3 regions of the Virgibacillus kimchii genome follow, and region 3 is predicted to be linked to each of the others. Evidence: riboswitches for the same ligand, from Rfam matches in the RefSeq annotation. Region 3 holds a riboswitch; each other region holds the start of a gene.
What was found. Region 3 has a riboswitch for cobalamin ahead of ACZ42C_RS07720 (ABC transporter substrate-binding protein). Riboswitches for the same ligand answer to the same signal wherever they lie in the genome.
Positions count from the first base shown of each region.

Region 1: another riboswitch for cobalamin. It lies ahead of ACZ42C_RS15630 (ribonucleoside-diphosphate reductase subunit alpha); the one in region 3 lies ahead of ACZ42C_RS07720 (ABC transporter substrate-binding protein).
Region 2: another riboswitch for cobalamin. It lies ahead of ACZ42C_RS13670 (1-propanol dehydrogenase PduQ); the one in region 3 lies ahead of ACZ42C_RS07720 (ABC transporter substrate-binding protein).

Region 1 covers NZ_AP043951.1:3,257,553-3,268,210, reverse strand. The annotation lists gene lysS (lysine--tRNA ligase) at 1-682, opposite strand, end outside; gene ACZ42C_RS15665 (hypothetical protein) at 884-1,018, opposite strand; gene ACZ42C_RS15660 (helix-turn-helix domain-containing protein) at 1,147-1,416, opposite strand; gene folK (2-amino-4-hydroxy-6-hydroxymethyldihydropteridine diphosphokinase) at 1,386-1,895, opposite strand; gene folB (dihydroneopterin aldolase) at 1,892-2,257, opposite strand; gene folP (dihydropteroate synthase) at 2,235-3,086, opposite strand; gene ACZ42C_RS15640 (ribonucleotide-diphosphate reductase subunit beta) at 3,384-4,427, opposite strand; gene ACZ42C_RS15635 (flavodoxin) at 4,408-4,842, opposite strand; gene ACZ42C_RS15630 (ribonucleoside-diphosphate reductase subunit alpha) at 4,839-7,043, opposite strand; cobalamin riboswitch at 7,175-7,368, opposite strand; gene cysK (cysteine synthase A) at 7,995-8,921, opposite strand; gene ACZ42C_RS15620 (peptidylprolyl isomerase) at 9,011-9,913, opposite strand; gene hslO (Hsp33 family molecular chaperone HslO) at 9,956-10,658, opposite strand, start outside.
Region 2 covers NZ_AP043951.1:2,841,615-2,852,272, reverse strand. The annotation lists gene ACZ42C_RS13675 (dipeptidase) at 108-1,148, opposite strand; cobalamin riboswitch at 1,357-1,539, shown strand; gene ACZ42C_RS13670 (1-propanol dehydrogenase PduQ) at 2,010-3,143, shown strand; gene ACZ42C_RS13665 (ANTAR domain-containing response regulator) at 3,553-4,125, shown strand; gene ACZ42C_RS13660 (histidine kinase N-terminal domain-containing protein) at 4,112-5,479, shown strand; gene eutA (ethanolamine ammonia-lyase reactivating factor EutA) at 5,622-7,052, shown strand; gene ACZ42C_RS13650 (ethanolamine ammonia-lyase subunit EutB) at 7,174-8,541, shown strand; gene eutC (ethanolamine ammonia-lyase subunit EutC) at 8,554-9,450, shown strand; gene eutL (ethanolamine utilization microcompartment protein EutL) at 9,493-10,146, shown strand; gene ACZ42C_RS13635 (BMC domain-containing protein) at 10,156-10,658, shown strand, end outside.
Region 3 covers NZ_AP043951.1:1,500,360-1,511,017, forward strand. The annotation lists gene menD (2-succinyl-5-enolpyruvyl-6-hydroxy-3-cyclohexene-1-carboxylic-acid synthase) at 1-747, opposite strand, end outside; gene ACZ42C_RS07695 (isochorismate synthase) at 749-2,134, opposite strand; gene ACZ42C_RS07700 (1,4-dihydroxy-2-naphthoate polyprenyltransferase) at 2,415-3,350, shown strand; gene ACZ42C_RS07705 (TraR/DksA C4-type zinc finger protein) at 3,437-3,784, shown strand; gene ACZ42C_RS07710 (adenosylcobinamide amidohydrolase) at 4,022-5,479, opposite strand; gene ACZ42C_RS07715 (FecCD family ABC transporter permease) at 5,543-6,613, opposite strand; gene ACZ42C_RS07720 (ABC transporter substrate-binding protein) at 6,576-7,553, opposite strand; cobalamin riboswitch at 7,714-7,898, opposite strand; gene ACZ42C_RS07725 (ECF transporter S component) at 8,018-8,593, opposite strand; FMN riboswitch at 8,745-8,894, opposite strand; gene ACZ42C_RS07730 (S8 family serine peptidase) at 8,977-10,658, opposite strand, start outside.

The DNA of each region.
Region 1 (10,658 bases), 1.8 Mb from region 3:
TCCGCATATATAGCTGAATATCAAGCGCATTATGATGTGTTTCAAATGGACGGGCAGCAGCACCTCCCGGGATGCTGTGCATCATTGGGGTTTCTACCTCCAAAAATCCTTGTCCATCCAAATAACGGCGCATCGACTGCAAAATTTTGCTTCGTAATACGAACGTATCCTTGCTCTCCATGTTTGTAATTAAATCCAAATACCGCTGGCGGTAACGTTGCTCGATGTCCTTCAGACCATGGTATTTTTCCGGTAGTGGACGGAGTGCTTTTGTCAGCAGCTGGATATCTGTAGCTTTTACGGATAATTCCCCGACATTTGTTTTAAACATCACCCCGGTCACGCCGACTATATCACCCAGATCCATAGACTGAAATACTTCATATTCGGCTTCACCAACTGTATCCTTACGAACATAAAGCTGAATTTGTCCGCTCAGATCCTGGATATGAGCAAAGCCCGCCTTTCCTTTTCCGCGTTTTGTCATCATTCTGCCTGCAATGGTTACCTGCTCCTGTTTTTCTTCCAGTTCTTCTTTGGAAAATTGTTCATATGCCTCTTTTAATTCCTCCGACAAATGGGTCCGCTCAAATTTTCCGCCAAATGGGTCCATCCCCTGTTCGCGAAGTGCCTGCATTTTATCGCGCCGTACCTGCATATGTTCATTTAATTCTTCTGACACGTCTGATCACTCCAGTCGATTAATAAGTATCAAGAGCCTTTTAAATAAAAGACTTGCGTTGCTTATCCATTAGTAAGTATATAGGAAAATGGTTCTGTCTTCATGTTTCCGAATTAATTTTATTCAATGATGTTACTTTAACTCCATATATTATAGAGATTATTCCCCTCTCTCGTCAATGTTTGTTGAAGTACAGCTGTTTTATAACCGCGTTTCTTCTCTCCATGCCTTTTTACTTCTATATACAATGATTGGCTTAAAACTGTCTCCAGCCAACCGTTCCCATAATAAATTTAATTCACTATCCCGGCAGAAGACTACAATTCCAACATTCATATAAAAAATCCACCGGCAATGCTACCAGCAGATTTCTTCATAAAACATATTTTAGAGCTTTAGTATAAACATATAGGCTATTATTTACAAGGCTGCATCTAAAAAAAATTGGGCTCCGCAACGGGGCTTCATCTATGGGGAAGATTGCGGCCTCCATCCTCCACATTTTCTGCCATTGCACCATGAGAGTGATCCTCTATTAATAGTAATTCTTCCTTGGAAACAGTAAGCAAAAAAGCAATTTGATCCAGCAATTCATCCGGCGCCTCTTTTGTTCCACGTTCTACTGCTCCAATAAAAGATAGAGAAACATCCAGTTTTTTTGCAAAATTCGCTTGCGTATAGCCTTTTAACTTTCGAAATGCCTTTATTCTTCTTCCGATGCGTTTTGAGTCCATATCATTACATCCTTTATGTCAGATCTTGGAAGTTCACTTAATAATTCTTCAGCATTGCGTTCCTTATTGGGTATGATACAGGCCGGTGCAATTTCGTGTAGAGGAACGAGTACAAAAGCACGTTCGTGCATTCTTGGATGCGGGATAATCAACCTTTCCCCATTTATAATTTCATTATTATAAAGTAAAATGTCAAGGTCAATCGTGCGGGGACCAAACCGGATGGTCCGTTTTCTCCCGAGCTCTTTTTCGATATACTGACAGAATTCCAGCAGTTGCAGGGGGGAAAGTTCTGTTTTCAATTGAATAACCATATTTAAAAAACTAGCCTGGTCCGTATAGCCTACAGGGGCCGTCTCATAGATGGAAGATTGCTGTTGAATCGTTACATGGTCATTTTTCAAATAACGTAAAGCATCTTTTAAGTAGTTTTCTCTTGGTTCGATATTGGTTCCCAAAGCAATGTATGCAGTATTCATACGTCTTTCTCCCTATAGATTTCCACCGCAACAGATTGATAATTCCCTGGAATTGGGGGGTCCGGCTTAACTACCTTTACATTGCAGGCATTCAGCAGGGAAAAATGAGCAAAAAGTTTTTCCGCAATGGTTTCGGCCACAGCTTCTATAAGGTTCTTTGCCTCTCCCGTCACCACTTCTTCGATAATCTCATAGGCCTCGCCGTAGTGAATCGATGCTTCCATGTCATCCGTACTGCCCGCCTTTTTTAAGTCGGCATGCAGTTCAACATCTACGTAAAAACGCTGGCCGAGCTTGTTTTCTTCAGGCAATAACCCGTGATAGCCATAAAATTGTAAGTTATTCAGCAGAATTTTGTCCATTTGACACTCCTCTTTCTGCTCTCAGCATAGCATCCATCATTTTTGTCAGTTGCACTGTCATTTCCACATTGTGCACCCGAACGATATGAACACCTTTGGATACGCCGAGGCAGGTTGTTGCCCCCGTGCCTGTATCCCGGTCTTCGGGGGTGTCTATATCCAGCGTGCTGCCAATAAACCTTTTGCGGGAAGTACCAAGCAAGAGCGGAAGTTCATATGCACGAAAAGCTTCCAGATGATTCATCGCAATGAGATTATGTTCCTTTGTTTTCGCAAAACCAATCCCGGGATCCAATATGATATTTCCCCTGGGGACACCGGCGGAAAGTGCAATATCTATACTCTCCTGCAGATCATCCTTCATATCTTCTATTAAATCCTTGTAATCCATGTTTGTTCGATTATGCATTAGAATAATTGGCACATTAAAATCTGCCGCAACTTTGGCAATTTCCGGCTCGCGCTTGGCCCCCCAGACGTCATTAATAATTTCCGCACCTGCTTTCAGTGCCTGTTTTGCGGTTTCCGCTTTATATGTATCAATCGAAATGGGAATTTTCACTTCTTTTTTAACTGCTTCAATCATGGGGACTACCCGCCTGATTTCCTCCTCCCCGGAAACAGGGTCATGATCCGGCCTTGTGGACTCTCCTCCTATATCAATAATATCTGCACCTTGTTTTTCCAGTTTTTTCGCCTGTGCAACAGCTTTTTCGAGGGAATCATAACTCCCCCCGTCAGAGAAAGAATCCGGTGTAACATTTAAGATTCCCATAATATATGTACGGTCCGTTAAGTCATAAATTTTCTTCTTTGTTTTTAATTTCATTATTGGTAACCTTCCTCAACAACAATGCTGTCTTTAGCTTAACACAGCCTGTTCCAAAAGGGCAATTGCCAAAATATTTGCTGCAGAAAACATCACAAAATAAAGATCACCGGTGCGTCCTTGGGGGATGGCGCACCGGCTTTATGTTAAATTTCAGCCAAGTCACTCGTCTTTTATCGATGAACAGGGTTGAAAAATTATTAAAAATAGACTCCATACGACGCCACTGAGTACTTGACTGAAAAATAACCACGTACATCATACAACGGTGATTTGTCCTGCAATCAACCGCCCTTCCTACAAATCATCAAAGCCATTCAGATCACTTGTTTTCGTATATTGCCTTGATTTTTGCTCAAAAAAATCGGTTTTTGTTTCATCAAAGTTATCGGCATACGCCCGGATCCACTTCATCGGGTTTTCCGTATATGGAGGGTAAATTTCACTTAACCCCATCATCCTTAGCATTTTATTGGCGCGGTATTTGATATAGCCGGCCATTTCATCCAGATCGATTCCTGAGATCCCCTCGAGCACATATCCGGACCATTCGATTTCAAGTTCCACCGATTCCCTGAACTGGCTGTAAACCCAATCGGTAAAGCTTGCCGTGTTCAGTTCCGGGTTCTCATGTAATGCTGCCCGAAACAACTCCGATATAAAACGTCCGTGCTCCAGCTCATCCCGGTTGATATAGCTGATCATCGTGGAAGTTCCGACCATTTTATTCTGTCTGGCAAGATGGTAAAAAAACGCAAATCCAGAATAGAAAAACATGCCTTCCAGAAGTGAAGTATACACACAGGTTTTCAGGATGTTTTCCATCGTCGGTTCCTCAACAAAAACATTGTAATGGTCCATGATCGCTTTATTTCTTTTCAAAAGTACCGGATCCGTGCGTCCAAGCTGAAAGGATTCGTTTTGTTCATCTAGAGACACTACTGAAGACAGGACATAGGAATAGCTTTCATTATGAACAGCCTCCTGTTGGGCAATCACCGCCATAATCGACTGGACAGATGGATCGGACGAATAAAGCGAAAGCAGGAGCGCGGTCCTCGTTTGCGGTGCATCCAATGTGGATAAAAGACCGATGATTTTTAAATACGTATCCCGCTCTTCTTCCGATAATGCCGCAAACTGGCGCAAGTCATCGGACATATTGATTTCATCCGCCTGCCAGTAGTTGCCGATGAGCCGCTTATACATTTTATACCAGTGCGGGTAGGCGATATCATTCCAATTCAATATACCGCTTGATTTTCCGCCAAAAAGTGCAGTGGATTTATTCGGATTCATCGGTTCCAGTGTTTTTGCTTTTTCAAGTATGACTTTTGACATCGTGAAGCACTCCTTCCAGCCAGTTTTCCACTACGGGCTCCTGGGATCCCCGTGGTGACTGTTCAATTTTCAGGCCGTTCCATTTGCTTTCGTAAAAGGCAGCCAGCTTATCTACAGCACGGCAATAAAGATCATCCCCGCCAAACTGGGTATCACCGGTACCGAATACTGCCACATTTTCCGGTTTATAGCCTATTTCCAGGACAAATTCTTTTACTTCTTCTGGAGTGGCGCCCAATTCCCATGTAAATGTCCCGAGGAAAATAAGGTCATAGCGGGAAGCATCCACCGGAGGGTCAATCCCTATCCGGTGCATCTCAACGGCCATCCCATCCGTTTTCAGTCCTTTTTCAATCATTTCCGCTGTTTCCTTTGTATTTCCGCTGTACGATAAATAAGCAATTAAACTTCTCAACTTTCACACCACACACATTCTTCGACATCATTGGCTGTGGAACGGACATAATATGTTGTTTTCAGCCCTTCCCGCCATGCCTGCAGATGCAGGTTCAAAAGCACCGATGCTTTAATCGTGTTCGGCACGTATATATTAAATGAAATGCTTTGATCCACATGTTTCTGCCTGGCTGCATTCTGCCTTACGGACCAGCGCTGATCCAGAATATAGGCGGACCTGCGGTAAACACCATACGTGTGATGGTCCAGATCCGGTGCGGTTACGGCAATTTTAAAATCCTTTTTTTCTTCAAAGTAAAACGGTTTGAAGACCGGATCAATACTTGCAGTAGAACCTGCAATCATGGATGTGGATGAATTCGGTGCCACAGCCATCAGATATCCATTGCGGATACCGTGCTTTCCCACATTGCCTTTTAGTTCATTCCACTTGTCATCATGATAGCCCTTATTATTAAAATAACTTCCTGTCTGCCATTTACTGCCCGGAAATGCCGGATAAGATCCTTTCTCCCTGCTGAGCTCCATGCTTGCTTTAATGGTAAGATATGCAATTTTTTCATACAGTTCATCTGCATAGTCAACAGCTTCTTCCGACTCCCAGCTAATATTCTTCTTTGCCAGCAAATGATGCCACCCAAAGGTTCCAAGCCCGATCGCACGATATTTCCGGTTTGTCAGCTGCGTCTGCTTCAGCGGCAATGTATTAATATCAATTACATTATCCAGCATCCGGACCTGTATCCGGATCAGTCTTTCCAGCACATTTTCAGGTACCGCACGCCCAAGATTAATGGAACTGAGATTGCACACAACATAATCTCCCGGCTTGTATTTTTTCACAATCGTCCCGTCTGATTCCGTAAATTCCTCAAGAAATTCAGTCGGTGACTGGTTTTGAGTAATTTCCGTACATAAATTGGAACAATAAATCATCCCGTTATGCGGATTGTTATTTTGCCGGTTTACCTCATCCCGGTAAAACATAAAAGGTGTACCTGATTCAAGCTGCGACTTCATGATCCGCTTCATAATATCAATGGCCGGCACCACCCGTTTGGTCAGCTCATCAGAAGCCACGCACTTCAAATACCGGTCACGCCAGGACCCCGCCCCTTTATCTTCATCAAAAAAATCTTCCAGCGAATAGCCCATGACCTCGCGCACTTCATGAGGGTCAAATAAATACCAGTCCCCGCGCTTTTCCACTTGCTCCATAAAATAATCCGGCAGACAGACGCCTGTGAAAATATCGTGGGCCCGTCTTCGTTCATCTCCGTTATTAAGTTTTAAATCTAAAAATGCTTCAATGTCTCTGTGCCATATATCCAAGTAAACGGCGATCGCTCCTTTTCTCGTACCGAGCTGATCTACGCTGACTGCCGTATTGTTCAGCTGCTTAATCCACGGAACAACACCGCTGGACATGTTTTTATATCCTTTTATGGAGCTGCCGCGTCCGCGTATCTTTCCCATATATACACCAATTCCGCCGCCGTTTTTGGAAAGCTTGGCAATGTCCGTGTTACTGTCATATATGGACTGCAGGCTGTCGTCCACTGTATCGATAAAACAGCTGGACAGCTGTCCATGCGTTTTGCCGGCGTTTGTCAGCGTTGGTGTTGCCACAGTCATATATAAATTGCTCAATGCCCAGTAAGCTTCCGCCACAAACTCACGCCGCCGTGTGACGTCCTCATCCTGCATCAGGTGCATCGCAATAATCAGCCAGCGTTCCTGCGGGAGTTCATAGATATTTTTATCATGATCGGTCGCAAGATACCTCGTGGCAAGTGTATACAGGCCAAGATAGTTAAATAGCAGATCCCGCTCCGGTTCAATAATTGAGGCAAAATAATCCATTTCCTGCCGGGTGTATTTATTCAGCAGCTGATCGGTATAAATACCTTTATGAGTAAGTGTTTCAATTAATGGGTAAAGATCGCCATACCGCCTGCTGGAATTATAGTCCCTGTTTGCCGCAGCCTGTGTGTATAATGTGTGTAAATATAGGCGGCTTGCAACAAATGTCCATTCGGGACTCGCTTCATCAATATTTTCCAGTGCCCGTTTAATTAATTGATCGCTGTTATATGGTTTCCCTTGAAACTCTTCCAATAATTTATCCGTATCTACATTTAACCCCGCTGCAGCTTCATCAATTAATCGTTTCAGTTCGTCTTCCGCTGTTACAATCATGTTTCTTCCTCCCTCATCATAATGTCCTTCGTGAAAACAAAAAACCGCTCACCCCGGGGGTAAACGGCTGTAAAACGACAGAAAACCAGAAACACGTTCCATCGTTTCACTATCGCTTACCCCGAGGATACGAAACTCATCAAGCTATGGCAGGTCTCCTGACTCGTGCTTCACTCCTACTGGGGCCCTTCCCATACCGAGACCGTAAAGCCTGCAGGTATAGTGGTTTACCCGTTCGTCCACACTTACAGTTGCGGGGACAGTTCCGGATTTTCACCGGATTCCCTATTAAGACTAAGATGTCACCTTAGCTTGCGAACACTATATATAGTGTTTTATTCAATTTTCATTAATATATATTGTATTTACTAGACTATCATAGTAGATTTCTTTATGCAATTCATTTGATGGTAAAGTTTGGAGTTTGCAAAAGATTATCGCTTTTGGGGCAGACATTAAAGCTTTTGATACATCATTGGAGCGGTTTTCGGCCTTTCGATGGATCATGGAGGGAGGCTATCATACACGATTGCTATGCGTTTACCTCTTACATGTATCTGAGTAGCACTTTATCATATAAGACAGGAGCTGTTTTCAACACTCCATGTATCTGAGTAGCTTCCTATCATACAAGATCAGCGCTAGTTTCAACGTGCCATGCATCTGAGTAGCACTCTATCATACACGACCGGAGTTGTTTTCGACCTTCCATGTACTTGAAAAGCTTCAACTGAGAGCTTTAGACCGTTCTTTCCTTTTTCATCCATCAGCTATACGGCTGTTCCCTCCCGTTTTATATTTCTTCCAAAAATACAAGGAGCCCCGCTCTCCAGCTGCAACGCTTAAATCCGATTGGAGATATTAAACGTTTTAAAAATAATAAAAAGGTATACGAACGCAAAGAAGCATTCGTATACCATATTATATGCTGAATTATTTTAATGCTTAAATTTATTCTTCCTCAAACTGATAGAGCGGTGTAGATAAATATCTTTCTCCATTATCAGGAATGACCGCAAGCACTTTTTTTCCTTTTCCGAGCTCCTGGGCAACTCTTTGCGCTGCTGCCACCGCTGCTCCTGCGGAAATTCCGCCAAGGATACCGTTTGTTGTGGCTACTTTACGGGAAGCCTCAAATGCTTCTTCGTTTTTAATTTGAATAACGTCATCATACAGATCTGTATCCAGTACATCCGGTACAAACCCGGCTCCGATGCCCTGAATTTTATGCGGTCCCGGTGACCCTCCGGACAATACAGGGGAGTCTGTCGGTTCTACAGCATACAATTTCACATTATCGAAGTGCTCTTTAAGTACCTTACCTGCACCTGTAATGGTTCCCCCTGTGCCAATTCCGGAAATAAACGCGTCGATGCCTTCACTCATTTGTTTGACGATCTCCTGTCCCGTCGTACGGGAATGCACTTCAGGATTTGCTTCGTTACTGAATTGCTGTGGCATAAAATAACCATGCTCTGCCTTCAGCTCTTCTGCCTTTTTAATAGCACCTTTCATTGCCTCTGCACCCGGGGTTAAGACAAGTTCAGCACCATACGCACGCAATAAATTACGGCGCTCTTTACTCATCGTATCCGGCATAACCAGTACAGTTTTATACCCTTTTGCCGCAGCAACCATGGCAAGGCCAATCCCGGTATTTCCACTTGTTGGCTCAATAATGGTATCTCCCGGCTTTAATGCTCCTTCTTTTTCCGCCGCTTCCACCATGGCAAGGGCAATACGGTCTTTTACAGAACTTGCAGGGTTCATAAATTCCAGCTTCAAATAAATTTCCGCACTATCTTCATCCGTCATTCTGTTCAGCTTCACAATGGGTGTTTCCCCAATGAGGCCGGTAATATTATCAGCAACTCTCATTTAACTTCCTCCAATTCCTATCAGCTTTGTATGATTTAATATTACTGTATGCTTTTCACAGGAAAATGTCAATAAATTAACTCTCATTCTTATTCGTAAATCCATTCTATCTCCATATCATCCCATAAGGAATCTGCGGAAAGGGATTGTTCCAGTTCATGCAATCCAAGTTCATTTTCCACATAAGGCTTCATTTCTTCATACGAAAATTCAATGGATGGAAGGGAACGATGAAGATAAATGATGGCTATTCCCTGGCCGGCAGCGAAAGGGTCACTGTATGTGTTTTTTTCCATTTCATCAGCAACTTCTTCATAGCCATCCGGCATGAATTGACTTGATGTATAGATAAAGCCAAGATAGCCCCCTTCTGTATTTGTTTCCTCATCAATAGAGTATTCCTGTGCCAATAAATCAAAGGAGGCCCCCTGTTCCAGTTCATCGATTACTTTCCCGGCCGTGTCAAAATCCTCTACAATAATATGGGAAAGCTGTAAAGAAGCAGTAAAATCGTACTGATTTTGATACGTATTGTAATGCTGCTCTACCTCTTCTTCAGGTATATCAACATCTTCTGTCAGCAAAAATTCGAGTTGATACCGGTATTCAATATCATCCCGCCAGCTCTCTTTCTCCGCTTCAAGCTCCTTTTCCGGCATAATACCCTGCATGGCGGTAATCATGGATATTTCCCGCTCCACTATTTTATCATCCACTTCGATACCTTGTTCTGCAGCCAGCTGTCTGACGATTTCTCTATCAATCATTGATTTTAATTCTCGTTCCCCATGCTGTTCTCTAAGCTTTGCCATCCAATCCTGATAGGAAATCTCTTCTCCATTGACGGAAGCTATTGCCTCCTCTGCACTTTTCACCTGGTCCTCACCATCAAAAACCATTGCCTCATCTTCGCTGCTGTCCCAAAGAAACAATGTGGAAATATTTGTTATTACCAATACAATGATGATGCCAAGCAACAGTTTTTTGGACATCGTTTCATGCTCCCCCTGTAGTTTGTAGCCTTTTTAAGCTTTCTACTGTTGTTTCAGCAATGTCAGCTCTTCCTCGGTAAAGTGATATTTCTGATTACAAAAATGACAGGTTGCTTCAGCTCCATGATCTTCATCAATCATTTGCTGGATCTCTTCATTTCCCAGACCAACTATAGCCCTTTCCACCCGTTCCTTGGAACATTTACAACGGAATTCCACCGGCAGGGTTTCCAGCAACTTTACCTCTTCTTCCCCTAATAAAACTTCCAGGATCTGCTGCGGTGTCTTCCCCTCCTGTACGAGTGAGGAAATGGCAGGAAAAGACTGGATCTGTTCCTCCAATTGTTCAATCATGTCTTCCCCGGCTCCCGGCATTACCTGTATAATAAACCCTCCTGCTGCGAGGATGGAATGATCCGGGTTCACTAAAACACCTGCCGCTACTGCAGAAGGGATCTGCTCAGAGTTTGCAAAATAATACGTAAAGTCTTCACTGATTTCCCCGGAAATAATCGGAACTTCCCCAGTGAAAAAGTCCTTTAAACCAACATCCTTCGTCACGCTTAGCTTCCCCTCTGTTCCAACTGCACGGGCTACATCCAATTTGCCCTTATTATTTAAATCAAAATCCACATGCGGATTTTTCACATAACCGCGAATTTCTCCTTCTGCGTTCCCATCCGCGATAATGGCACCTACCGGCCCATTTCCTTCGACTTTTACAGTGATCGTATCCTCGCCCTTC
Region 2 (10,658 bases), 1.3 Mb from region 3:
AATCACCCCGGACATCTTGGTAGGATGACCGGGGTGATTTTTCCCATTGCAATGATCATGACCAGGTAAGTTAAAAACAATGCTCCAACTTGCTGAAAATATGTCTTCTATCTGGATAAGACTTCTTTATGGACACGCAGGAAATTTCCACCATAAATTTTAATAATCTCTTCTTTATTAATGCCTCTTTCCAGTAATTTTTCCGTTAGTTTTTCCAAACTGTCATGGCTGATAATATCAAATGACCGATCTTCCATTTGATCGAGCATGGCTTCCGTCAAGTATTTATAAAGCATATCGCAGCAATCAAGTCCCAGGCCGATATGGTCAATTCCCACCGTTTTTTTCATATGTACGATATGATCTGCCAACAGGTCGACAGCCCCCTTATGAGGATCGGCCGCAGCAATTCTGCTTACCACATTAATTCCTGCCACGCCGCCACGACTGGCTATATCCTTCAGTTGTTGATCCGTCAGATTTCTCGGTGTTTGAGCTACTTCCCGTGCATTGGAATGGGAAGCGATGACAGGGCCTTTGGCAAACCGGAATACGTCCTCAAAACCCCGATCATTGATATGGGTTATATCGATAATCATCCCCAGACGCTCCGCTTCTTTCACCACCGCTTCCCCAAATTGTGTCAGGCCTCCGCCGCGGTCTTCTTCCTCCATCGTAAAATGGCATCCATCAGCAGCCTGATTGCGCCTGCTCCAAGTCATGCCGACAAACCGGACACCGAGTTCATAGAAAATGCGTAATAAAGACAAATCATTATAAAGCGGCTCCACCCCTTCGAAGGAAAGCATAATGCCTACTTTACCGCTCCGCCTGGCTTCCACAATATCTTCATATGTTTTGCAAAGCATAATATGTTCCGGTGACTCATCAATCTCAGCGTATAAAGCACTGACCTGATTCAATGCCTTATGAAGCACCATTTCAGGAATGAAAGCATCCTCGATAAAGATAGAGGAAACAATTAAATTAAACCCACTTTTCCTGAATTTCGGTAAATGGTCTGTTTCAATCACCTTTGTTCTTCCGGCAGCACGCTGTTCCACGACATCCAAAAGCAAGTCGAAATGTGCATCAATGATAAAGGCATCCTCATGAATTTCCTTAATATGTGCTTGAATTTCCCCCACCCACTCTCTATTATCCGAAATATTTTGCAAATAAATCTTAACATAACTACGAAAGAACTGCGAACAAGAGCTTTTCTGATGATTCGTTTATTAAGATAAGTAACCTGCACTATTGCTCTATTTATCCTGATGGGTTGTACGGGTGTATTTAGCACGTAGTTAAAATTGGCATTTTACAAATTATGCTGTATAATAAGAGACAAATAAAACTTCATATATTTATTTTGGTTCATTTACATACGTAAATGATTAAAAAGGAATCAGGTGAAAATCCTGAACGGTCCGGCCACTGTAAATGGAAATTTTACTCTATATGCCACTGGGTATTCCCCGGGAAGGCGGAGTAATGATAGCCATGAGTCAGGAGACTTGCCAGAATAAAATGCACATTAACCTTCCGGGAAAAGGGGCTGCATGATTAATCCATATATTTAATTGGATATATCTGTAAACTCTCAACCTGCGGAAGGGGAGAGTTTTTTTAATGTGAAAATAAACCTTGCAGTTACAAAGGTGTAACTCAAACTGTTAAAAATAAGCTACAACGTCGTGGCTTCATTATTTATGAACCAGTTACAATGGAGTAACCAGTTCATATGATCCGGCAGACAGGTAGACATGATTTCTATCCTGTCTGTGCTTTTTTTTTGTGATCTTTGTCAAGAACAGAGAAACTGGAAGAGAGCGTTTTTAATAATAATTGACACTCTATCTCCCAAAATAGTATAATGGCTCTAGACACAATGGCGTGTAACATGAAAGAAAGCAAAGGAGCTTTACAGAAGGGGATTCTTCTGTAAAGCTCCTTTTTTTGTTTTTTAAACGAACCAATACAATCCAGTGAAAAGGAGGAAGATGATAATGGAAAAAGTATCACTCAGTACGATGATATATTCTGGAGAAAACGCCCTTGATCATTTAAAAGAATATGAAAAAAAGCGCATTTTTATCGTGGCGGATCCGTTTTTAATGGAGTCCAAAATGATTGAGCAGGTGGAAGGCCGGCTTGTGAGGGGACAAAATGAATGGGAGTTGTTCAGTGATATCGTTCCCGATCCACCAGTAGAAAATGTGGTGGCGGGTGTAAAGATAATAGAAGCATTTAACCCCGATATTATCATTGCGGTTGGTGGTGGATCTGCAATTGATGCTGCCAAGGCAATGAAGGAATTTGCCACAAAAATTTATGAATTTCGGGCCCTCCCGCTTATCGCTATCCCAACAACGAGTGGGACAGGCTCTGAAGTCACCTCGTTTTCCATTATTACCGATAACAGTAAAGGGATTAAATATCCATTAGTTGCTGATTCGCTAATCCCTGAAAAAGCCATTCTGGATACAGATTTGGTCAAAAGTGTCCCTCCGTCTATTACAGCCGATACAGGAATGGATGCGTTGACACATGCAATTGAGGCTTATGTTGCACTGAACGCCAATGATTTTTCTGACGCCATGGCAGAAAAAGCCATCCGTCTGATTTTTGATTATTTAAAAGATGCTTATTACGATGGGGAAAACAACATTACTGCAAGGGAAAAAATGCATCATGCTTCCACGATGGCGGGCATTGCCTTTAATATTGCAGGTCTGGGGATCAATCACAGTATTGCCCATGCGTGCGGGGCCACATTCCACATTCCCCATGGACGGTTGAATGCTATTTTACTGCCAAAAGTCATTGCTTATAATTCAGGGGTAAAGGGCTACAGCAATAATGACCTGCAGCCTGCAGCTGATAAATATGCGGCTCTTTCCAGACTGCTGGGACTTCCGGCTGCAAACAGTGCCAGCGGAACAAGGAGTCTGATCAAGGAAATTGAAAAATTGCGGTCCGCATTGGAAATGCCTGCAGATTTCAGGAGCTACGATATAGAATATACAGATAGTATTAAAGAAAAAGTTGCAGAGGCAGCCCTGGAAGATAGCTGCACCGACACAAATCCTTTAGCGCCGGGAAAAGAAGACATTATTTCCATTTTAAAACAGTTGAAATGACGACCGCTTCTCCCGTCACGCATCATTATACGTGCAGCCACGAATCAAAGTTTGAGCTGCAAAAAATATATTTATCTTTGTATACTATTTCACTTGCAAGAAACCGTTTTCGGTAATATAATATATGTATAAGCACAATGGCGTGCTTCTCGTAATGATATTCATTTAAAAATTACACCAAAAAGCAAAGGGGCTTTGGAAAAGAACTATTCTTTTTCATGGCCTCTTTTTGTCTTTTTTACACTAAAAAATACAAACATAACGCGCGAAGGGAGATGGATGCCGGGGGCCTTTCATGTAGTGATTTAAATGTCGATGCAAGGGGTATATTAAAGAACACAGGTTTTACAAAGAAAAACATAATTATGTTACTTCAGAGGAATTAATATAATTTCTAAGGAGCGTAATGATGGGAAATAGAATTGTGATAGTCGATGATGAACCTATTACAAAGATGGATTTGCAGGAACTGTTGGAGGAAGCAGGCTACACAGTAGTAGGACATGCTTCGGATGGGTTTGAAGCAATTGATGTATGTAAGGAACAAACTCCGGATCTGGTCATCATGGATATTAAGATGCCAGTGCTGGACGGCCTGAAGGCAAGTAAAAAGATTATGCATGATCAAATTGCCGGCGGGATTCTTTTGCTTACGGCCTTTTATGATGAAGAATTTATTAAAAAGGCTAAAGAAGTAGGGGCATTGGGTTATTTAGTAAAACCCCTTGATGAAAAATCTTTTATACCTACAGTGGAAATGTGTATTTCCAGGGCAGAAAAGATTCAAAGCCTGGAGAAAGAAGTTGAAAAAGTATCCCAAAAGCTGGAAGATAGAAAAATCATTGATATTGCCAAAGGGCTGTTAATGAAAGAAAGAAATCTGGATGAGCAGGAAGCTTACTCCCTATTGCGTAAAATGAGCATGGACGGGCGTACATCAATCAGCGAGATTGCGAGGACGATTACGATTGTCTACGATTAAAAAAGCGAAGATGATGGAGTTATGCAGGAAGTACAGCAGTTTGACCGACCAGGAGATAGATTTTATTCTAAAAAAAACGGATGCCGTGGATGAATTGGCTGAAGTATTTGACTGCGACGTCTTTATTGATGTACCACTGAAAAACAGTACTGCTTCCATCGTAATATACCATGTGCTTCCCGTTACAAAAAAGTCGTTATATAAAAAATCACCTGTCGGCCAGCCCGCATTAAAAATGAATGAACCGGGTGTCTGGAAAGTATCCCGTTCCGGCGGCACTTTGAAAGGGTATAAGGCTTTCACCCAGGAAGATGTATTTATCAGGCAAAACATCCATGCCATAAACTATGGTGATAAGGTGCTTGGCACATATATTCTGGAAAAGGCTTTTCATGAAGAGCAGGAATCGGCAGAAGAGAAAAATGACTATATGACGATGACAGCAAAATTAAACAATTATATAGACGATGCAATTTATTTTTTCGATGTATCAGGCAAACTTATATTTCAAAATGACAGGGCGGATAGCTTTTCGGATAATTTGTCGAAAGAAGACGTCCATTACAACCAACTGTTTGGAGATCAGGTTCCGTATAGTGAGCTGGTATTAAATGAACATAAACAATTTGAATCAGAAATCTTTCTGGATGAAAAGTATTATTTGCTGAAACGGATTATGCTGGAAGATGATCAGTTAAAGTTTGCCATTATTCTAAGGGATATTACCCAGCTGAAGGATAAAGAAGCAGAGATTATCTCTAAAACTGAAGCAATTCGCGAAACGCATCACAGGATAAAAAACAACCTGCAGACGATGGGCTCTCTTCTGAGAATGGAAAGAAGAAGGAGCAGCAATAAGGAAGTAAAGCATATTCTGACAGATAATATGAATCGTGTCATATCCATTGCCGCGACGCATGACATTTTGGCAAGGCAACTTGGCGATCGGGTGGAATTAAACGAAGTATTGAAGTTTATTGTAAATAACCTGAAAAGAAGTTATTCACTGATGGACAATATTGAATTAGTTCTTGACTTGGAAGCATCCATTATTGTGCCAAGTGATGTGGCAACATCGGTTTCCCTTATAGTAAATGAGCTTGTGCAAAATAGTTATAACCATGCTTTTCCTGACGGGACCAAAGGCAGAATTAACATCTCTATGAAAAAAGAAGAAGCGGAAGTTGTTATTTCGGTGATCGATAATGGCGTCGGTTTTTGCATCGATAAAGTGAAGGGAAACAGCAGCCTGGGAATATTTATTGTACAAAACTATGTTAAAGATAAATTAAAGGGCACCATACAATTTAATAATAGGAAAAGAGGAATGGAAATTACATTCCGTTTCAAATAAGGCTTTTACAATGACGTATAAGCTGATCCGAAAGCAAAGAAGCTTAAGGTATAAAATGTGCTGCATGTTTATGTGCGCATGATTTGTACTTTAAGCTTTTTTGCTTTCTATTGGCAGGATATCTGACTGGAGGTGATAAGTTTTGGCAGAAAAAATGTTAAGTGTTGGCATAGATATCGGGACTTCCACGACACAATTGGTATTTTCGAGTCTGGCAATTGAAAATGTAGCCTCTGCCTTTAATGTGCCCCGTATCATCATTACGGATAAAGAAGTCATTTATAAGAGTGATATTATCAATACCCCGCTTTTGGAAGGGTCCAGAGTGGATCAGGATAAGATCCAGCAATTCGTGGAAGCGGAATACAAGAAGGCAGGAATTGAAAAAGCAAAGATCCAAACTGGTGCCGTTATTATAACCGGAGAAACAGCCAGAAAGGAAAATGCAGAGGAAGTACTTCAGGGACTAAGTGGTTTTGCCGGGGATTTTGTTGTGGCAACTGCAGGACCGGATCTGGAAAGTATTATTGCAGCCAAAGGCGCAGGAATGCACACATTTTCGAAGGAGAACTCCGCAAAAATAGTAAATTTGGATATTGGCGGAGGAACGAGCAATCTGGCAGTAATGAACCGGGGAAGGGTCGTTGATACAGGGTGCCTGGATATTGGCGGGCGTCTCATTAAAGTGAATAAAGAAACGAAGAAAATTGAGTATATATCCGAAAAAATCCAGCGTCTTATTAAAGAAAATGGCTGGTCCATACAAATCGGGCAGACAGCAACAAAAGAACTGCTCCAACCTGTTGTAAACAGAATGGCAGCGTTGCTTGAGGAAAGTGTCATGGCAAAGGCCCCAACAAGTCAGTTGGACATGATTGCAACCCACAAATCGATCAAGGATACAGATCATATTACACATATCTCTTTTACAGGAGGTGTTGCCGAAGCAATATATAAACCAGCCGATCAGCAGGATGTTTTCAAATACGGGGATATTGGTTTGATGCTCGGAACAGCAATAGCAAAATCATCCATTACAGCGCATTTCAGTCTGGTGGAACCAACGGAGCTGATCCGTGCAACTGTTGTAGGTGCAGGATCACATACAACAGAAATAAGCGGAAGTACCATTACGTATTCAGAAAATCAATTTCCGGTAAAAAATATACCGGTACTCAAACTTCCGGATGAAGATATGAAAGAAACCGGCAATTTTGCTGAAATCATTCAAGAAAAAATGAAATGGTTTGAAGTGAAGAAAAACAAACAAAAAGTGGCGATTTCTTTTACCGGTAATCAGCATGCCAGTTTTTTCGAAATAGTGAAGATGGCTGAAGAGATTATAGATGGAGTGAAAGATTATACAGCACTTGGTTTGCCGTTAATTATAGTTACCGAAAGCGATATAGCAAAAGTACTCGGTCAGACGCTGATGGCAAAAATGGGCAGGGATCAGGAACTGATATGCATCGACAGTGTGTTTGTCGATGAAGGAGACTACATCGATATCGGCCATCCGGTTGCCAACGGAAGTGTTCTGCCCGTAGTAATTAAAACATTGGTATTCAATTAATGAAGTAACTTTGGCAGTTTATTTTGCATAAGCGGAAGAGACCTTAGGTCATATCCCACAGGCACTGCGGCTGTCATATGCGTCCTGGTCACAATCAACGTTTTTTAAAAGGAGGATTCACATGATATTAAGCACTACATTATTTGGGCGAACTTATCAATTTAATTCAGTCAATGAAGTAATGGCAAAAGCAAACGAAGAGAAATCCGGTGATATTATGGCCGGTATTGCTGCGGAATCTGCAGAGGAACGCGTGGCAGCAAAAGTAGTTTTGGCAAATCTTACCCTGGAGGATCTGCGGAATAACCCGGCGATCCCTTATGAAACAGATGAAGTAACTCGAATTATTCAGGATAACGTAAATGAAAAAATCTATCAATCTATAAAAAATTGGACAGTACAGGATCTTAGGGAAAAAATCCTTGATTCAGATACCTCCGGAAACGATATTAGAAAGATATCACGGGGATTGACCTCGGAAATGGTGGCAGCTGTGGCCAAGCTGATGTCCAACCTTGATTTAATATACGGGGCCAAAAAAATTACAGTAACAGCACATTGCAATACAACCATTGGTTTGGAAGGTACGCTTTCCACCCGTCTGCAGCCGAACCACCCTACAGACAATGAAGACGGAATTGTTGCTTCCATCTTAGAAGGACTTTCCTACGGTGCGGGAGACGCAGTTATTGGGCTAAACCCGGTGGATGATACGGTGGAAAGTGTAAACCGAATGTTCAAGAAGCTGGATGAAGTCAAAAACAAATTTAACATTCCCACTCAAATCAGTGTATTGGCACATGTGACAACCCAAATGGAAGCAATCAGACAAGGAGCCCCGGCGGATCTCATATTTCAGTCCATTGCAGGATCGGAAAAAGGAAACACCGCTTTTGGGATCAGTGGAGATTTGATTGCTGAAGCGAATGAACTTGCACTTCGGGAAGGAACAGCAGCAGGACCAAATGTCATGTACTTTGAAACAGGACAGGGTGCAGAGCTTTCGTCCAACGCGCATCACGGGGTGGACCAGCTTACACTGGAGGCCCGCTGCTATGGTTTTGCAAAGAAATATAATCCTTTCCTTGTAAATACTGTTGTAGGCTTTATCGGACCGGAATATTTATATGATGCGAAACAAGTTACCCGGGCTGGTCTGGAGGATCATTTCATGGGTAAATTATCCGGTATTTCCATGGGTGTGGACGTCTGCTATACAAACCACATGAAAGCAGACCAGGATGACATGGAAAACCTCGGTGTGCTGCTGGCACAGGCAGGTGTAAACTTCCTGATCACTGCACCCCATGCGGATGACGTTATGTTGAACTATCAAAGCCTCGGCTATCATGAAGGGCAGTCATTACGTGAACTGACCGGTTTAAGTCCGATTAAGGAATTTGATGAATGGCTGAAGAAGATGGAAGTATTGGACAACAAGAGCCGGCTGACGAAAAAGGCCGGAGATGCATCATTATTCTTAGTGTAAGGAGGAGAGCAAATGGTAAATGAAAAAGAATTAAAGTCACTGATAGAAAATATTCTGCATGAAATGGTTGAAGGCAATACTTCAGAAACAAAAAACAGTACAGCGGGTGGGAACAGCCAGGCACCAGCTTCCGGGAATGATAAAAACATTACGGTGCCGGATATTTCCGAAGTGGAAATAAGAAAAGATCTGCTCGTCCCGGAGCCTTATGACAAGGAAGGCTATATGGAAATGAAGGAGAAGACACCGGCAAGAATTGGTGTCTGGCATACAGGGCCGCGCTATATGACTTCCACATCCCTAAGGTTCAAGGCGGACCATGCTGCAGCACAGGATGCCGTATTCTCCTATGTGGATGAAGGTTTTGTGGAAAGAAATAATCTGTTTCCGACCACGACGGTTTGTAAGGATAAAGATGAATATATTACACGCCCTGACTTGGGTAGACAATTTTCCGATGAAGAAAAGGAAAAAATCAAGAAGCATTGTGGCAACCCCAAAGTTCAAATCATGGTAGGGGACGGCCTCAGCTCCGCATCCATTGAAGCAAACCTGGAAGACACACTTCCTGCCATTAAACAAGGTTTGAAAGTGCATGGCATTGATACAGAAAATGATTTGTTTGTAAAACACTGCCGTGTACCTGCCATGGATGTCATTGGTGATGTAACGGATGCAGATGTGGTTTGTCTGCTTGTCGGGGAAAGGCCGGGACTTGTTACAGCTGAATCCATGAGTGCTTATATTGCCTATAAGCCTACAGTGGATATGCCGGAAGCAAGACGCACAGTCGTTTCCAATATTCATCAGGGAGGAACCCCTCCAGTGGAAGCCGGCGCACATATTGCAGAACTGATTAAAAGAATGATTGACAAGAAAGCGTCAGGACTGGATTTAAATAAAGCTTAGACAGACTTTAAATATATATACCAGAGGAATGGAGGAAAGAAGATGAAGCACGATCCAATATATGGTCAAGTACTGGGAGTGAAGCTGATTTCCAACGCCAGCCCGGACCTGGCGAAGGAATTCAATCTGAGCTCCAGCCAAAGAAGCTTGGGGATCATCACCGGTGATGTGGATGATGTCGTATTTACCGCCCTGGATGAAGCAACAAAGAAAGCGGATGTGGAAGTGGTGTATGCCGAATCCATGTATGCCGGAGCGGACAATGCAACAACAAAGCTTACCGGAGAAGTAATCGGAGTGTTAGCCGGGGACAATCCCGAAGAAGTGAGAAGCGGACTGGATGCAGCTGTCAGCTATATTGAAAATGATGCGTATTTCGTAAGTGCCAATGAAGATGATTCCATTAACTATTTTGCCCATCTCATTTCAAGAACCGGAACATTTCTTTCCAAAGAAGCAAACATCCGGGAAGGGGAAGCACTTGCCTATCTGATTGCACCGCCGATTGAAGCTGTCTATGCTTTGGATGCAGCGCTGAAAGCAGCAGATGTAAGGCTGGTTACATTTTATGGTCCGCCTTCAGAAACAAACTACGGCGGAGGATTGCTTACAGGAAGTCAATCAGCCTGTAAAGCGGCCTGTGATGCCTTTGCAGATGCCGTCAACTTTGTCGCAGATAATCCGAAGGGATACTAGGTGACTTATATGGAAGCACTTGGATTAATCGAAAACAGAAGCTACCTGAGCTCCATTGTTGCGGCGGATGCAGCCTTAAAAGCGGCAGATGTAACGTTGGTTGATGTTGAAATCATCAAGGGCGGTTATGTGACCGTTCAATTAATCGGGGATGTAGCAGCAGTAAAGGCAGCTGTAGAGACAGGCACCGATTCCGTGGAGTCATTCGGTACGTTGATTTCCAGCCATGTTATTCCAAGGATGCACTTGGAAACACATCAATTAATCGATAAATTGCCAAAGCAGTCAGAACAGCTATCCGAGTCCACGGAGAAAAAAGAAGAAGAAAAGGAAACAGGGTCAGCCCCTGAGGCTTTGGAAGCAGCAGATATACAGGCTGCAGATGACAAGGTGAATGAAACATTATTATCTGAACCGGAGCAAACGCAGAAAGTACCAAAGCTGTACCGGAAAGACCTTGAAAAAATGACGGTAGGCAAACTGCGCCAACTCGTCAGGGAAAGAAATGCAAT
Region 3 (10,658 bases):
GCCCCATTTAGCGGCAAGTTTTGTAAGATGACGGGTAAATGTCTCGTTCACCTGCGGACCGCATACAAAAATTCCTTTTTCTTTATCCTTTAACCGGTCCATCAGACCTTCAAGCTGATCCGGTGATAAACGTTTTTCCCCGTCCATCGCCGGACTGAATGATTTTCCTGCATCGGGACCTCCCCAAATGTTATCCAATGAAAAATCCGGGGATAGTGGTTCGCGAAAAGGAAAATTTAAATGAACCGGTCCGGGGTTCCCTTCACTAGCATTGAAAACAGCCCTTGCTGCTTTGCTTCTCACATAATTTAACATCTCGGGAGTTGCTTCCGGCAGGGCCATTTCATGGAACCATTTGACATATTCCCCGTACAGCTTTATTTGCTCGATTGCCTGTGGTGCGCCGACATCCCTCAGGTCATGCGGCCGGTCGGCAGTAAGAATGACCAACGGCACCCGGCTGTATTTCGCTTCGACAATTGCCGGAAAATAATTGGCTGCTGCTGTCCCGGATGAACATATGAGCGCAACAGGCCGATTCGTTTTCTTGGCCATACCCAGCGCAAAAAACGCCGCCGAACGTTCATCAATAATTACCCATTCCCTGAGGTTTTCATTCTCTGCAACAGGAAGTGCCAGCGGGGTCGACCGGGAACCCGGTGAAATAACTACGTCGGTCAGCCCATTTTTCGTTAATTCATCTATAAAATTTGCTGTGTAGCGTGTTAAAACCTCTGTATGATCCATATTATCCTCCAAATACTGTCAGCATCGGCAAAAATTTAATATTTGTTTCTTCATATTCTTTTTCAGCATCCGAATCCTTTACAATCCCACAACCGGCAAACAGGGATGCTTCATCTCCCTGAATCAACCCGGAACGAATGGCGACAGCAAACTCCCCGTTCCGGTTGCTGTCCAGCCAGCCGACAGGTGCACCATACCAGCCCCGGTCCAACAGCTCATTATCCCTGATAAACTGCAATGATGCTTCCGTCGGTGTTCCACCTAAAGCCGGCGTAGGATGCAGCTCCCCGATAATATCAAAAATACTGTAGCCATCTTTTAAAGTAGCCGTAACCGGTGTATATAAATGCTGCAGATTCTTTAACGGATATAAGACAGGTTCGCCCGGAATATCAACATTGGTACAATACTTTTTCATCCCTTCTTTAATCATCCGGACAACAAAGTCATGCTCCTCCCGATTTTTCGAGTCATGCAGCAAGGAATGGCCAATTTGCTTATCTTCCTCTTTCGTTTTACCTCTTGGAGCCGTACCGGCAAGACAAGTGGACAGAAGATGATCCTGTTCCACTTTGACGAGACGCTCCGGTGTAGCACCTACAAAGCAATCGGATTCTTTTTCAAACGCAAAGACATAGCTGTTCGGCTGCTTGGAAAGCAGCTTTTGCAACACCCTGCTGATATTGGCTTCTTTATTCAGCTTTAGGCGAAGCTCCCTGGCAAGGACAATTTTTTGCGCCTGATTGGATTCAATTTCCTCGGTAGCTTTCATAACGGATTTTTTCCAGGTTTCGGGTTCTATTTCTGTTTTATCCAAAATGAATAAGGGGCCTTCCGGGATGGATCTGTTTGTAAATAACATCTCTTCTGCATTTCTCAGTTCATTGGCAAGCTGAATGGAATGATCGTCTTTATTTACAAGGATATTCATTGTAAAATAATGTTTTCCCTCATAAACGGTAAGCATGTAGGCTGGAATGGCAAATTGGCTTGACTGGTAATGTCTCCATAATTCCGTCTGTTCTTTACGGGGATCAAAGGACATCCCGCCAAGTGTTACGACACCAGTGCCGGGCACTTTTTCCTCCTGAAGAATCATTGCTTCATTACGGATTTTTTCCCACGCTTCCTCTGTCATCCGAAAGCGGTCATGGTTTGCCGTTATTTCGTGGACATTTCCCACACCGGCAATCGTGAATTCATCCACCGTGCTTGTCCAGTATACACGGTCTTTATTCATATATTTGGCAGCTTCAAAAAAATGAAGCGGATCTGTATGTTTTACTTTTTTAGTTATACTTACGAGCTGAAAATTTTCACCGGAGGCAACACGCTTTATTGCCTGATCCAGCAATGCCTCCAACTCTCTTTCATTCAATTCAATCATGTGTATACCTCCAAAATGGCAAACTCCCATTTCTTATTCTATTCTCTTTTTGCCCGATTCTCAAGGAAATCCTATTTGTTCATAATAATTGGAAATAACTAACCAGCAGGAGAAAGGTATTGATGAGACCCCACAGGGAGTCACGCACCTTCATATATTTTTTAACTTTGCCGGTGGAATCTATATTTCCCGACATCACTGCCACATTTCCCGAAAAATTGACACGTTATGCTGATTTGCCTAAAATAAGTATGATGCAGTGAAATTAGGGGGAACTGTCATGCAATCATCCAATAAAGTGAATATAAAACAAGCCTTGAATGAAAGAGGAGGGTTTCAGGTTTGGTGGCGTCTGCTGCGCCCTCATACCTTAACCGCCTCATTTGTACCTGTTTTTGCAGGTACAATGTTAGCGTTTATTGAAGGCTCCATTCATATCATGCTTTTTCTCGCCATGATGCTCGCTTCTATTTTGATTCAGTCAGCGACAAATATGTTCAATGAATATTATGATTATGTCCTTGGACTGGATACGGAAGACTCAGTCGGCATCGGCGGTACAATTGTACGAGATGGGATCAGGCCTAAAACAGTATTGAATCTGGCTCTTGCATTTTTCGGTATATCCATCTTGCTTGGTATCTATATTTCCATGGAGTCCAGCTGGTGGATTGCGGCCATTGGTTTAATTTGTATGTTATTCGGTTATTTGTATACTGGCGGGCCAATACCCATTGCTTACACACCATTCGGCGAACTGTTCTCGGGTTTTTTTATGGGACCGGTAATCGTAGGTATCAGCTATTTTATTCAAACATCAACCGTTACCCGGGAAGTGATACTCGTCTCCATACCGATTGCCATCTTTATCGGTACCATTATGTTATCGAATAACATCCGTGATTTGGACGGGGATAAGGAAAGCGGACGTAAAACAATCGCAATCTTACTTGGCAGAAAAAAAGCCATTGTTCTCCTTGCCGGAATGTTCAGCGCAGCATTTTTGCTGACGCTCCTCTACATTCTTGCCGGAATTTTGCCGATATGGTCAATGATTACGTTTATAGCGATAATTAAGGCTGTGGATGTCATTAAGAAATTCAGAGGAAAAACAGAACCGATTGAAATGATGCCCGCCATGGCCGGAACCGGAAAAACAAATTCCATTTACGGGTTGCTGCTGGGACTGTCTCTTTTAATCAGCGCGTTTTTCTAACAATCATATTGTAACCACAGGCGACTGTTTAATCGAAGGAACCCATAGGACCCATTCCAAAGCATCAGAACGGAAAGGAGATCTTGATGAGTGAACATCTTAGTAAAGAAGACCTAGAGTATTTTAAGCAGCGGCTGCAAATGATGAGAGAACGAAACCAGGAACAAATAGATGAAAATGAAGGGCCGAATGATTCACTGGGAGAGCTCGCCAATTATGATAACCACCCCGGCGATATTGGAACAGAGCAATTTGAGCAGCAACGGGATGCCGGACTGGAAATGATGCGTCAGGAACAGCTCCAGGAAATTGAGGATGCGCTTAAACGAATTGAGGATGGGTCATACGGTTACAGTCAAAAATCGGGCAAGCCGATTCCCTTTGAACGATTGGAAGCACAACCCACAGCTAAATATTTAGTAGAAGAAGAATAACCATAAAAGCATGTCGTCTTTCTAAGGCTTGGATTCCCGCACACTTATGCTGCTGTTGTGGGAAGAATACATTTGTAGCCACATGAAAGACACATGCTTTTTAGTTTGTTAGGAGATAAGTGATTATACTTTTATACCCAAATCTCTAACCGGCTGGGAAATGCGTGGTGGGTCGCCGGTCAGACGATCAATGATATGTGCCAAAATTATTGATATAATGGTATATCATTCAGCATTTCACCTTTGGAGGTACTTTTCCAACGCTGTTTTTGTACATTCAAACACACCTCGCCCGATCAGCTGGCCCAGCGGAGTAATAGTTCCGGCGTAAGGCTGGAACCTTCCCTGCTGAGTGGAGCCAATTAGTATACTGTCTGTGGATGTCCCGGTTGCAGTTGTATTTGTTTCCATATCTTTAATCCCCATGTCCATCAGAGCCTTGGCTTTCGCTTCTGTTGCTGTCATGATGGACTGGATAAAGGCTTCTTCTCCCAAGGTCCCGTTTACCAGCACCCAAATGTTAATGGTTCCCGGCTTATATGCCAGGTCTCGGCCCACCCCGGAAGCAGCATCTATGGCATGTCCGGGTGCTGCCGTAACAACTATCAGAGCAGAGCATTCGCCCCTCTCCAAAAATCGGTATTCCACGTCAGCCAGCCGAACGGCAGTCATCATCCCGACCGTATCATTTGGATCAAAACCATTATCCGCCAAATAATCTCTCATCTCCTGCTTATGGTCTGCGCAATCGTAATTCTGTTCGACATGCCGATTGACAAGAGCGCTGTGCCAACCCACGCCGGATCCGGTTACGCCTGATGACATGGTCCGCAATGGCTGTTCCGTTTTCACCGTGATTCTATCTTCAGTGATATGCAGAAGTTCCGGCGTAATAAGTACGTCCCGGCGTTTTTCCATAACAGTGGGGACAAGTACCATTTGCGTTTTTGCCACCGTTGGGTGAGGGTGTGCTTCAATGGCAGCACCATAGGCTTCCTGAATCCCTTCTTTCTTTAACACTTCCCTGGACTTGTCACAAATTACTTTTTTCCCGTTCTGCAACAGGAGAATTCTGTCACAGTATAACCCGGCTAAATTTAAATCATGGAAGATGGAAATCACCGTTAAGCTTTTCTCTTTTGTCCATGTTTTCAGTACATCCAACAGTTCTTTCTGGTAGGCAATATCCAGATGGTTTGTCGGTTCATCCAGTAAAAGTATTTCCGGGTCCTGTGCCAGTGCCTGGGCAAGAAATACCCGCTGCCGTTCTCCTCCGGACAATGCATCAATCGGCATATCCCGGTAAGCTGCCACTCCCGTCTGTTTCATGACTTCCTCTATCATTTCCTCATCTTTCCTGGTCATGGATTGGAATAAGCCGCGCTGATGTGCATATCTTCCCAGGGATACTGTTTCTTTCACTGTGTAACTGAATGTTTGAACACTATTTTGCGGCAGGACAGCGACCAGCTGTGCAAAGGATTTTGCACTGTAGCCCGACACCGATTTTCCTTTTATCCTGATTTCTCCTTCCTTGACATCAAGAATACGGCTGATTGTTTTTAACAGCGTAGTTTTTCCGCTCCCATTTGGTCCGATCACGCCAAACAGCTCGCCTTTCTTCACTGTAAAGGTAATATTTTTTAACACTTCTGCCTGTTGATAGCCGCCGGAGATATTATTCACTTCGATCATATACTATCCTCTTCTTTCCTCCGATTTTCACTGTTATTTCCGTTTCTTTAAACCCTGTCTGCTTCACCTTCCTCCAGTGAGAAGCCTCCTGCGTCTTTGCATTAATATAATTGCAAATACAGGGGCACCAATGAGCGCAGTAATGACACCAATCGGCAATTCCGAAGGCGCGATAATCATTCTGGAGACCAGGTCTGCGAGAATAAGAAAACTTCCGCCCGCAATGGCGGATAAAGGCAATAAATGCACATGGTCAGGGCCCCAAAGAATACGAACGAAATGCGGGATCACCAGGCCGACAAAGCCAATCGTCCCGGATACTGCTACTGCTGCACCTGTAAGTATGGAGCCGGCAATCAAAATACTTATTTTCTTCCGTTCCACATTGACTCCCAGGTGCTGTGCCTGTTCCTCTCCAAATGACATGGCGTTCAGCTCTCTTGCATGAAAGGTTAATAATACGGAACCTAGCAGGAAAAACGGCAAAATAATCTGGATGTGGTCCCAGCCCCGCATAGAAACACTGCCCAACAACCAGCCGATAATTTGCCTTAGTTCGTCTCCTGTTAATGCGATCATTAACGAAATCAGGGCACCTAAAAATGAACTGAAAATAACTCCTGTCAATATAATCGTCTCTACCCTCAACGTCCGATCAATACGTTGCGCAAAAAACAGCACAAAAAATACGGTCATAAATGATGCAAGGATACTGAGTACTGGCAATGTAAATGCTCCAAGGAGCGGCAATGACAGGCCGAAAAAGATGGTTACGACGGCCCCAAGGGAAGCCCCGGAGGATACACCCAGTGTGTAGGGATCTGCAAGCGGGTTGCGCAGCAGCCCCTGGAAGGCCGCCCCTGCAATGGCAAGGGAGGCGCCGACCAGTCCGGAAAGCATTACTCTTGGCAGACGGATATTCCATACAATATTGGCATGTGTAGCATCTATAGATTCTCCCGATACCCCAGGAAGGATGTTTGCTGCTGCAATATGGATAATCGTGGAGAAGGGGACAGAAACTGTTCCCATTGATGTTCCCAATAAAATCGTCAAGATTGCCAAAACAGCGAGAAAAACATATGGAAATAATTTACTAGTCTTCGAAAACTTCCGGATAGATGAATTTTGCAAGCGTATCCGCTCCTTCTGCCAGACGAGGTCCCGGACGGCTGATCAGATCAGTATCCACTTGAATTACCTGCTCATGTTGAACTGCTGCGATCTCCTGCCATGCATCCCGGTCCATCAGTTGCCCCACCGGATCTTCTATATAATCATAGGTCAATATGATGACATCAGGGTTTTGATCTACAATTGTTTCCTCACTTAACTCCACCCAGCCGTCCTGGTCGGCTGCAATGTTCTCCGCATTGATCATCGTTAAAATTTGATTCTCAAAGGTATGATTTCCCGGGCTATATATTTCCGGCTCCGGAGAAATTTCAATGTATATACTTTTTACTTCTTCTTCAGCAATTTCCGCTGCTTTTTCTTCCAGTTTCGAAAATGTATCCTGCATGGCAGCAATTATTTCCTCAGCCTCTTCTCTTGTTCCTGTAGCTTCAGCTATCATTTCAATTGATTCATAGACACCGTCAAAATCAGCTGCGTCATTGACCATTAATACATTCAAACCGGATTCCCTTAACTGATCAATACCCTCCGGTGTATTTCCGGGATGAGCTAATATTAAGTCCGGTTCCAGCGAAAGTATCAATTCTAAATTCAATTCCAAACCGCCAATTTTATCTATTTCCAATGTTTCTTCCGGATAATTATCATAGTCGGAGACACCAACTATTCTGTCACCAAGTCCAAGTGCAAATGCGATTTCCGTGTTGCTTGGGATCAGTGAAACGATAGCTTCCGGTGCTTCTTCAATGGTGACTTGCTCTCCATCACTTCCTTCTATCGTTACAGGAAATTCCTCTGCCTCACTTTCCGGCTGTTCGGTCTGTTCTGATTCTGCTTCATTATTTTCTGTTTCTTCATTCTCTGTATCTTCGCCACATCCGGCCAGAACCCCAGCCAGAAGCAGGGTGGTGAATAATAACACATGCAATTTTCTCAATTTTTAATCCCCCTATTTTTGAGTTCTTTTCCTGATTCGCTCATGGGTTTTTGCCCATTAAAAAAACATCTCTTAAAACAGAGATGCTGAATAAGTATAATAGGAATCCACAAAGACTCCTCGTTTATCTTTTCACACACCTCCCTATCCGCGTAGGTCTAAATGGCGCTGGAACAAGGCAGGTCTCCTGACTTATGGCTATATGGATTGTTCCTTCCCGTACACGAGGTACAGTGGATTTTTACAATCTTTTTACCAATTACAGTGGCGGGACCATGTTGGATTTTCACCAAACTTCCCTTTTAAGTCTTGTTTTTAAAAGACACCTTATTCTTAGTCATTATTTAATTTTTACGCTAATTAAAGTATACACCACCGCTCTAAAATAGCAAAATAAAATACAACATAATATGACAAAAAAGCCAGCCTCTTCTGAGACCGGCTTCTGCTATTTTATGATTTTGTTAAGCAATTTCAACGCTCTTTTGCTCAATCCAACGCCGCATTCTTATAAACAATGGAATGAACATTAACCCGACGATAATACCTTTTATAATATTAAATGGAAGGATACCGTACAGTACAGCATAAAATTTCACACTCGTAATATGCATTTCTTCCATTCCCATAAACCATGCATAGACTGGTAAAATAATAAGATAGTTTAGTATACTCATCCCTATCGCCATCACGATCGTACCAACAATCAGACCTGAAACGACGCTCTTTACGCCTTTTCTGAATTTATGGTAAAGAAGTGCTACAGGTACGACAAACATAACTCCCGCCAGGAAGTTGGATATGACGCCAACCGGTTCGCCACCGCCAATTGCCATATAAAGCAGATTTTTGATTCCAACTACGATTACACCGGCCATCGGCGAGAATATAAGGGATGCCATCAGTGCAGGTATATCGCTAAAGTCAATTTTCAAATACGGCGGCAAAAACGGCAGCGGAAAATTAAAGAAAAATAGTACGAGAGATATTGTTCCCAGTAATGCCAGAATAATAAGTTTTAATAGATTTCTGTTTTTCATAATCTTTCTCCTCCATCTTTTTCGATTCCGATCTCGTGATGAAGGAAAAGCCTTTCACTCCATTAAAACATAAAAACCCTAAAGCCATAGGGGGCTTTAGGGAATAATACGTCAATGGAAAACCGGGTACACAAAAATGCACCGATTGGCTCAACATCTTCTCCCATCCAGACTATAACTGTCGGTTCCGGACTTACACCGGATCCACCGTTCAAGCATGCAAGCTTTCACGGGTCACGGACTTAGAGCCATGCAGCTCCTTACCGTCGGTCGGGAATTTCACCCTGCCCCGAAGATTGGAATCGAATATTTAATTTACTTATCTTCATTATACATAATATTATTCTGATTTCAAGGGAAAAGTTTTTCAACACATCCCTCTATTATTCCAGGTTTATAAACAATCTTCCTTCTGCCTGCTGTCTTGTTTCGTTTCTGAATTCATCTATAGCTTTAACTTCAATTACCGCTCCGTCTGCATAAGTGCTGCGCGGGACTGTATAGTATCCCACATAATTTCCTGGCGTTGTTTCCATCATCGGCAATTCGGTAGCATTGGCCATCTGCATGCCGAAGTCGGTCAGCGGCATGTGGATCATAAAGCTGGTACGTAATCCCGGCTCACTTTCAAATTCAATTTTTACCGATTGACCTGTCTCCAGGTGCTGGTCTTCTGTCGGCGTCAAATTCATTATTTCCGGTGCAGTATATTTGGCATAGATGGTAATTGTTTCCTCCATTATATTGCCTGCCAAATCCGTCGCCACAACCTCAATGACATTTTCGCCCTCATCCAGCAGTATGCGATGCGAAAACGCTCCATCCGTCACTGCTGTCTCCTGTCCGTTGACAGTAACTGTATCAAGGTTGGCATCCCATACCGTTCCTTCCACCGTCGCTGTTTCACGATTGGTCATTTCACCATCTTCCGGACTGGCAATCGTCAGTTCCGGTGCTTCGGTATCGAGCGTGACGGTAACAGGTTCGGATTGTTTGGTGGATTCACCTTCAACTATAGAAACAACTCGATAGTCATTTTCCCCTTCAGATAATGCTGTCTGGAATTCAAATGTTCCATCCTCATCAACAACAGCGCTATCCACTTCTTCTTCGTTATTCAATAACTGGATCGTCGTTTCAGGAGAAGCAGTTCCCTCAATGCTAATATCCGTTTCCGTCGTTATAAAGTCCGCTGACGGAGAAGTTATAACAGGATCTTCCACCTCATATGCTACCCGGGCACGAATCATATAGTTCCCTTCTATCTCATTAGCCTGTCTCCAAAGCCCGGTTATATTTTCATAACTTCTTCCTGCATAATCACCATCCACATCACTAGCCAGCGCAGGCGAATATTGATCTGCTCTTGTTTGTACATAAACGATATAAAAATCATCATCGACAATAATGTTTTCATCCCGCAAATCAATGACTGTCCATTCTGTAATATCCCTTATTGCTTCTGCCTCAAAGGGTCCGGCAAGTTTTTCTCCCGGCAATCCATCCTCACCGGTTGCATCCCATATTTCTACAGCAAATTCAGTACTGCCTGGACCGGGCCTTGGAAGGTGTTCATTTTCAAATTGGAAAACACCATCCGTAATGAGCGCTTGATCTCTGTCCTCGGGCAAAGATATTTTTACGGCTGCCCGGTTCCCGATATCATAAAATGTCCGCCCGATCTCCCCGGAACCGTCATCATATCCGATTTCCTCATATTCATAACTGTAAAATGGATCCAACGCTATATTTATTTCTGTTGTTTCCTCATCAATCGTAATTTCTTTTTCCCCGTAATGATACCCTCTGGCTATCACTTTCATCGTATACGTACCTTCATAGGCTGTCAGGTTGTATTCTCCATCCTCATCTGTCTCTACAGGGGTAATGTTGGCGTCTTCCATTAAAAGTAATCTTGCGCCTTCAACCCCTTCACCTCTAGCAGCATTACTTACCGTACCTGAAATGCTTCTTTCAGGAATTTCTTCAAGCAGAAAATGTATTTCATCCGTTTCATGACCCTCGATATCTATTGTTTTCTGGGCCGGGTAAAAACCATACGCCT